DNA from 2 places in the Pseudoalteromonas 'SMAR' genome. Region 2 is predicted to be linked to the other one. Evidence: predicted binding sites of a transcription regulator. Region 2 holds the regulator's gene; the other holds the start of a gene.
The links. Region 2 encodes NrdR, which represses ribonucleotide reductase genes. Its sites were predicted from a motif close to AAACACNANATNTNGTGTTT; they were not measured.

Region 1: the regulator NrdR is predicted to act here: its motif matches at 1,864-1,883, upstream of nrdA (class 1a ribonucleoside-diphosphate reductase subunit alpha).

What each region holds. Positions count from the first base shown of each region.
Region 1 is NZ_JBLWMW010000012.1:54,372-58,546, forward strand. Features, by position in the region: gene ubiG (bifunctional 2-polyprenyl-6-hydroxyphenol methylase/3-demethylubiquinol 3-O-methyltransferase UbiG) at 241-951, shown strand; gene ACNKW2_RS07385 (HAD family hydrolase) at 948-1,595, shown strand; gene nrdA (class 1a ribonucleoside-diphosphate reductase subunit alpha) at 1,953-4,175, shown strand, end outside.
Region 2 is NZ_JBLWMW010000005.1:53,661-57,835, forward strand. Features, by position in the region: gene ribBA (bifunctional 3,4-dihydroxy-2-butanone-4-phosphate synthase/GTP cyclohydrolase II) at 1-994, opposite strand, end outside; gene ACNKW2_RS03790 (riboflavin synthase) at 1,024-1,680, opposite strand; gene ribD (bifunctional diaminohydroxyphosphoribosylaminopyrimidine deaminase/5-amino-6-(5-phosphoribosylamino)uracil reductase RibD) at 1,682-2,797, opposite strand; gene nrdR (transcriptional regulator NrdR) at 2,794-3,243, opposite strand; gene glyA (serine hydroxymethyltransferase) at 3,529-4,175, opposite strand, start outside.

The sequences.
Region 1 (4,175 bases), on a different contig from region 2:
CCACCCCATTTGTGTCACACTACAGCTGGTGAAAAGCTGCATTCTGAACGTCAAATTGCTGTTTTATTAAAAGCGTCAAAAACACGCTTTAAAAAGTAGCTGAATTGCCTCAGAGTACCGTCAGGGGCTTTGTTTATTATTAAATTCAACAAGCATGCTATCACACTTTTTGCTGTTTTACAGGTGCTATTTTTATCTAATCCCCTTTATAATGCGCTCAATTAAACGAGGAAGTTTTTTATGACCGAACATCAAAATGTAGACCCAACTGAAATCGCGAAATTCGAAGACATCGCTGAGCGCTGGTGGGATAAAGACGGTGAGTTTAAGCCGCTGCACGACATCAATCCTTTACGGTTAGACTTTATTAATGACAAAAGCCAAGGCCTGTTCGACAAGAAAGTACTGGATGTTGGTTGCGGGGGTGGAATTTTAACTGAAAGCATGGCGAAAATGGGCGCGGATGCCACCGGCATCGATATGGGCCAAGAGCCTCTGAATGTTGCTAAGCTGCACGCCCTAGAAGCCAACGTTAAGGTCGCATACCAAAAGGTGCCAGTAGAACAATATGCTGCAGAAAACCCGGCAACCTTTGATGTTGTGACCTGCATGGAAATGCTCGAACACGTGCCCGACCCTGAGTCTATTATCCGCGCTGTGGCGCAATTGGTTAAACCCGGTGGTCAGGTGTTTTTCTCAACCCTAAACAAAACCACTAAAGCCTATTTATTGGCCATTGTTGCGGCCGAAAAAGTAATGAAAATGGTACCAGAAGGCACCCACGAGCACGATAAATTCATTCGCCCTTCCACCTTAATCACTTGGGCTGAACAGTATGGCCTAAAAGTCCGCGCGGCCACGGGGATCAATTATAACCCACTGACTAAAACCTTTAATCTTAGTAAAGACGTGTCGGTGAATTATATTCTTCATTTTGAGAAGCTAGCATGATCAAAGCAGTTCTATTTGATTTAGATGGCACACTGTTAGACACCAGTGATGATCTCGGTGCGGCGTTAAATCATGTCCTCACCAGCAAGCAGCTTCCTAAGGTCAGTAAGAGCGTTTACAGCAGTGCCATTTCCAATGGCGTTGCCGCGCTACTTGAAGTGGGGTTTGGCGATGACTTAGCGCGCTTTGATAAACAGCAATTACGCCAAGCAGTGCTGGATCATTATCAAGATAATCTTGCCGTTCACTCCCATTGTTTTGCTGGAGTCGCCGAGTTATTGAGCAATCTTAAAGCGCGCGGTATCGCCGTTGGCATAATGACCAACAAACCCGAGTTTTTAACATTTCCGTTACTAACACACATAGCAGAGCTCGCGACTATTGAAGCGGTTGTGTGCGGCGATACGCTGAAAGTGGCTAAACCTCACCCAGAGCCTCTTCTGCTGGTGGCCGAGAAGCTTGGGGTTGCAGCTCATGAATGTATTTACGTCGGCGATGCCGAGCGCGACATTATTGCTGCTAAATCTGCAAATATGATCAGTGCCGCGGCAATGTGGGGGTTTATTCCTTCAAAGCAGCAAGCGTTGGCCTGGCAGGCGGATCTTTATCTTACTAACCCAATGGCGCTACTTACGCACATATAGTGGTATAAAAACAATAAATACCCATATATTGTGTTTTTGCTATAATAGATACGAATTTGTGTAGAAAAAAATCAGTTAAAAAATTTTTTATATTTTGCAGAAAATGACGATCTTAGAGTTGATTTTTCTTTGCTAGTAGATAAGCCGATAGTCATAGGTTAGTAGCTCCTAACATTATGAAATTATCCCAAACTTATCCACAATCGCACTGAAGTTGTTCTCTTGCAAATTAACGCTAACCCCACTATCTTGTGATCCCTAGCTACTAGGGCACCATATATAGTGGTGGTTTGCTAATCAATTTACATCGTGCGATACCATAATAAGCGCGTTCCTAAGGAATACAGGCACATACATATGAACCAACAGCTATCTGTATGCAAAAGAAACGGTCGCAAAGAACCGTTAGACCTAGAGAAAATCCATCGTGTCATCACATGGGCGGCAGAAGGACTAGATAACGTTTCTGTGTCTCAGGTCGAATTGAAGTCTCATATCCAGTTCTATGACGGTATTCGTACTGGTGACATTCATGAAACCATCATTAAAGCTGCGGCTGATTTGATTTCTAAAGAGTCACCTGATTACCAATATTTAGCTGCGCGCCTAGCCATTTTCCATTTACGTAAAAAGGCCTATGGCTGCTTCGAGCCGCCACATCTTTACGATCATGTCGTTAAGTTAGTTGAAGACCAGCGCTACGATCAGCATCTACTGGCTGATTATACTCGCGAAGAGTTTGACGAGCTTAACAACTACATTGATCATCAGCGCGATATGAATTTCAGCTATGCTGCGGTTAAACAGCTTGAAGGTAAATACCTTGTGCAAAACCGTGTCACCGGTGAAATCTATGAGAGTGCGCAGTTTTTGTACGTGCTAGTGGCAGCGAGCTTATTTTCAAACTATCCCAAAGAAACGCGTCTTGACTACATCAAGCGTTTCTATGACGCTGTATCGACCTTTAAGATTTCGCTGCCAACACCAATTATGGCTGGCGTGCGTACACCAACCAGACAATTTAGTTCATGTGTACTTATTGAATGTGGCGATAGCCTCGACTCAATCAATGCTACCTCGTCTGCTATTGTCAAATACGTCAGTCAACGCGCAGGTATTGGTATCAATGCTGGTCGTATCCGTGCACTGGGTAGCCCAATTCGCAATGGCGAGGCATACCACACTGGCTGTATTCCTTTTTACAAGCACTTCCAAACAGCAGTGAAAAGCTGCTCTCAAGGCGGTGTGCGCGGTGGTGCTGCAACCCTATTCTACCCATTATGGCACCTTGAAGTTGAAAACCTCTTGGTATTGAAAAATAACCGCGGTGTTGAAGAAAACCGGGTACGTCACTTAGATTATGGCGTGCAATTCAACAAGACCATGTACAGCCGTTTGATTAAAGACGACTACATTACCTTGTTCAGCCCATCGGATGTGCCAGGCCTGTACGACGCGTTCTTTGAAGACCAAGAAAAGTTCGAACAACTTTACGTGCAATACGAGCAAGATGAGTCGATCCGCAAGAAGCGCATCAAAGCCATTGAGCTGTTCTCTATGTTTGCCCAAGAGCGCGCTAGCACGGGTCGTATTTACTTACAAAACGTTGACCACTGCAACACCCATAGTCCGTTTGACTCTAAGGTTGCACCAATTCGTCAGTCGAACTTGTGTTTGGAAATTGCTCTTCCTACTAAGCCGCTTAGTCATGTTAACGACCCTGAGGGTGAGATTGCGCTGTGTACACTGTCAGCCTTTAATTTAGGTGCCATAAAATCGCTTGATGAATTAGAAGAGTTAGCGGAGCTGGCGGTGCGTGCCCTGGATAATTTATTGGATTATCAGGATTACCCAGTGCCTGCAGCCTACAACGCCACCATGGGTCGTAGAACCCTAGGTATTGGTGTTATCAACTATGCCTACTACCTTGCTAAGAATGGCGTTAAGTATTCAGATGGCAGCGCAAACAGCTTAACTCACAAAACTTTTGAAGCGATTCAATACTACTTGATGAAAGCCTCAAACGAGTTGGCAAAAGAACGTGGCGCGTGTCCTAAGTTCAACGAAACCACATACTCGCAAGGCATTATGCCAACTGACACCTACAAGCGTGACTTGGATAAAGCCTGTGATGAGCCTTTGCACCTTGATTGGGATGGCCTCAGAGAAAGCATTAAAGCGCACGGCATGCGTAACTCAACCTTGTCGGCGTTAATGCCTTCGGAGACCTCTTCACAAATCTCTAATGCCACCAATGGGATTGAACCACCACGCGGTCACATTAGTGTTAAAGCCAGTAAAGACGGTATTTTGAAGCAGGTTGTGCCTGAGTACGATCGCCTCAAGGATAACTACGAGCTGTTGTGGGATATTCCATCTAACGATGGCTATCTAACTCTGGTTGGTATTATGCAAAAATTCGTTGACCAAACCATCTCAGCGAACACCAATTATGATCCAACTAAGTTTGAAGGTGGTAAAGTACCTATGAAGCTGTTGCTAAAAGATTTACTGACAGCGTACAAGCTTGGGGTTAAAACCCTTTACTACCATAATACACGCGATGGTGCGTCCGACGCA
Region 2 (4,175 bases):
CCACCCCTACGGTACGCGAGGTGCCTTGAAACTTGCGGTAATTCACTTTTTCACCGGCATCTTCTGCGGCAAAGGCTTTAACCAAAGCTTCGATGTCTTCGCTGTGCTCTTGTTTACCTAAAATCACCAACACGCCATCGTGCTCGGCGATGTATTGCATGGCACTTGGCAAAGTCCAACTTCTGTCAGCACTGCGGTCTGAATGCAAAATATCATTAAAGGTGCTTTGCAAGTGCACTCGAACTAGGTTGGCCGCATCGCTTTTCACTTCGCCTTTAATCATGGCGTAGTGCAGTTGATTGTCGATGGTGTCTTTGTAAGTCACTAGATTAAACTCACCATATTCAGTCGGCAGTTTACACTGTGCCACTTTTTCAATGGTGGTTTCATTAAGGTTGCGGTACTCAATTAAATCGGCAATGGTGCCAATTTTAATGCCATGTTCGTTAGCAAACACTTCCAATTGCGGGCGACGTGCCATGGTACCATCGGGGTTGAGAATTTCGACGATCACCGATGACGGTTCAAGACCGGCAAGTCTGGCTAAGTCACAGCCTGCTTCAGTGTGCCCTGCACGTGTTAATACTCCACCTGGCTGCGCCATAATAGGGAAAATGTGCCCTGGTTGCACAATGTCTTCTGGTACTGCGCCTTTGGCAACGGCAGCCTGAACGGTGCGCGCTCGGTCAGCGGCTGAGATCCCGGTAGTGACTCCCTTTGCCGCTTCGATAGACAAAGTAAAGTTAGTGGAAAATTGCGCGCCATTCGACTTTACCATTAGCGGTAAGTTTAATTGCTCACAACGCTCCTGGGTCATAGTCAAACAGATTAAACCGCGGCCGTAGGTCGCCATGAAATTGATTGCGTCTGGTGTAATGTGTTCTGCCGCAATGATCAGATCACCTTCATTTTCTCGGTCTTCATCATCCATTAAAATTACCATTTTACCGGCTTTAATGTCAGCAATGATTTCCTCAGCAGTGTTTAAACTCATAGTTTTCCCATTTTGTACTTTGTCTTTGGCTACTTTATAAAGCCAGCTTTCGCCAATAAACTTGTTGTGAGAGTAGAACCGCTGGCTGCGCCTTGCTCGGCATGAATTAATCTTTCGAGGTAGCGCGCAATTTGGTCAACTTCAAGGTTGACCATTGACCCAACCTGAAACCCCGCTACGGTGGTTTCTTGTGCCGTATGTGGCACTATGGTCAATTTAAATTTATTCTCTTCTACGGCATTCACCGTTAAACTGATACCATCGATAGCAACAGATCCCTTATAGGGGATGTATTTCATTAGCTCAGGTTTGGTTTGTAACCAATACTCCGTGGCTCTGGCATTAGGGTTAATCGCCACCACTTCAGCAACGCCATCGATGTGCCCGGAGACCAAGTGACCACCTAAACGCGAAGTCGGCTGCAGCGCCTTTTCAAGGTTCACCAGTTGACCTTTTTGGTATTCAGAAAACAGCGTTAGCGCCCGTGTTTCATTAGAGACATCGGCACGGAAACCGTCGTTAAACTTTGCTGTCACGGTCAAGCACACACCATTGGTGGCAATGCTATCGCCTAATTGCACATCCTGCATATCCAGTGACGAGCTAGAAATTCTGACAATTAAATCACCGCCTTGTAACTGTAGCTCGCTAATTTTACCTGTTGCTTCAACAATACCTGTAAACATATTACTTCTCTTTACTTGCGATGATTTTTATATCTGGGCCAATTTGGCTCACGGCATTAAATTGCAGCTCAGCGATGTCACTCATCTGAGTCAGTTCCGGTGTATTAAACAACCCCCGCCCTGGACCTATGATTTTAGGTGCCAAATAAACAATGTATTCATCAATCAGGTTTTGCTCATGCATGGCACCACATAAGGTGGCCCCAGCCTCTAACCACAAGGCATTACACTGTTTGTTACCGAGCGTTTGCAAAATCGCCTGTAAATCCAGCTTTCCTGCCACTTCAGGTATAACTATTTGTTCTACGTAGTGAGGCCAATCGTGTGAATTATCAATAGTACGGCGAAAAATAACTATCGGTGCAGCAATTTGAAAAAAAGCCAAGTCCGGAGTCAATCGATTATCAGAATCAATCACGGCACGCAGCGGTTGGCGAATTTGCGTTAATGGATACTCTACTTGCGCGGCAAATTCACTGCGCACGTTTAATCGGGCATTGTCTGCAAGCACGGTATCGGCGCCGCTGAGAATGGCGCAGCTTTGGGCGCGATGTTGTTGTACGTCCAGGCGAGCGGGCTCAGAGGTGATCCATTTACTTTGGCCATTATTCAGCGCTGTTTTACCGTCCAAGGAGGCGGCTAATTTACAGCTCACAAACGGCATAGACGTTGCCATGCGCTTTAAAAAACCACGATTAAGCTCTACCGCTTGCTGCTCTAACAGCCCTGATGCGGTGTCAATGCCAGCGTCTTGTAACATCGCCAGACCGCGCCCAGCGACTTCGGGGTTGGGGTCCACCATCGCGGCAATGACTTTGGCGACTTTGGCTTTGATCAGCCCCTCAGCACAGGGTGGCGTGCGACCATAGTGGCTACACGGCTCTAAAGTTACATAAGCGGTGGCCCCTTGGGCACGAGCGCCTGCCATTCGCAGTGCATGCACTTCGGCATGTGGCTCACCTGCCTTTAGGTGCGCGCCTTCACCAACAATTTCATCGTTTTTAACAATCACGCAGCCAACATTGGGATTAGGACTGGTGGTAAACTGACCACGCTTTGCCAGCGCAATGGCGCGCTGCATATAGGCTTGGTCTTGTGGGCTAAACGACTGGCTCAATCTCCTAGCCTCGCAATTTCTTCGCCAAATTCACGAATATCTTCAAACGAGCGATACACAGAAGCAAAGCGCACATACGCCACTTTATCGAGTTTTTTTAATGACTCCATGATGCATTCGCCAATCAAGTCACTGGACACTTCGCGCTCGCCAGTGCCACGAATTTGCGACTTAATTTTATGTACCACTTCTTCTATTTGTTCGGTGCTAACGGGACGCTTTTCTAGCGCCCGATGCATACCATTGAGGAGTTTGTCTTCATTAAAAGGCTCACGCGAACCATCTTGTTTTATCACTCTGGGCATAAGCAGTTCAGCGCCTTCAAAGGTGGTAAAGCGCTCATGGCATAAAATGCACTCACGGCGGCGGCGAACTTGATGACCGGATGCGATCAATCTGGAATCGATCACTTTGGTGTCTTTGGCTGTACAAAATGGGCAATGCATAAGCGTTCTCGTTAACTAACCCCAGCTCTACAAAACTAAATAGGATGTTTATGCCGTCATCGCATGTTAATGCGTAACGGCTTCATCGCTAACCAAACGAGGCTGGAATACCAGTGAGTGTTTGACTGAGTTTAGCCATCACTCGCCTTGACCAGCTTTGCCGACTGTTATCACGAATACACAGGCAATTGGCTAGAGCGACCTTAATGAGAACCGGGCAAACAAAAAAGGCCGCTTAAATGCGGCCTTAATCATAACAAAAAAACTGCTTTTTTGTGTGCGATTTTATGCGTAAACCGGTAATTTAGCACAAATTGCTTTTACTTTTTCTTTCACTTGGGCCTGAACCGCTGGGTCGTTGATGTTATCTAAGACGTCACAGATCCAACCTGCAAGCTCTTTCGATTCCGCTTCTTTAAAGCCGCGACGGGTGATAGCCGGCGAGCCAATACGCAGACCAGAAGTAACAAACGGTGAACGCGGGTCATTCGGTACTGAGTTTTTATTTACCGTGATATTGGCATTACCCAGTGCCGCATCTGCGTCTTTACCCGTGATGTCTTTGTCAATCAGGTCAAGCAGGAATAAGTGGTTATCTGTTTTGCCAGAAACCACTTTGTAGCCGCGCTGTTGCAGTACTTCTACCATTGCCTGGGCATTTTTTACCACTTGGGTTTGGTATGCTTTGAACTCTGGCTCAAGTGCTTCTTTGAACGCCACTGCTTTAGCCGCAATTACGTGACACAGAGGGCCACCTTGACCACCAGGGAAAACCGCACTGTTTAGCTTTTTGTAGATATCTTCGTCACCACAAGCTGAAATGATCAGACCACCACGTGGGCCTGCTAGCGTTTTGTGCGTTGTGGTGGTAACTACGTGGGCGTGAGGCACTGGACTTGGGTAAACACCCGCGGCAACAAGGCCTGCTACGT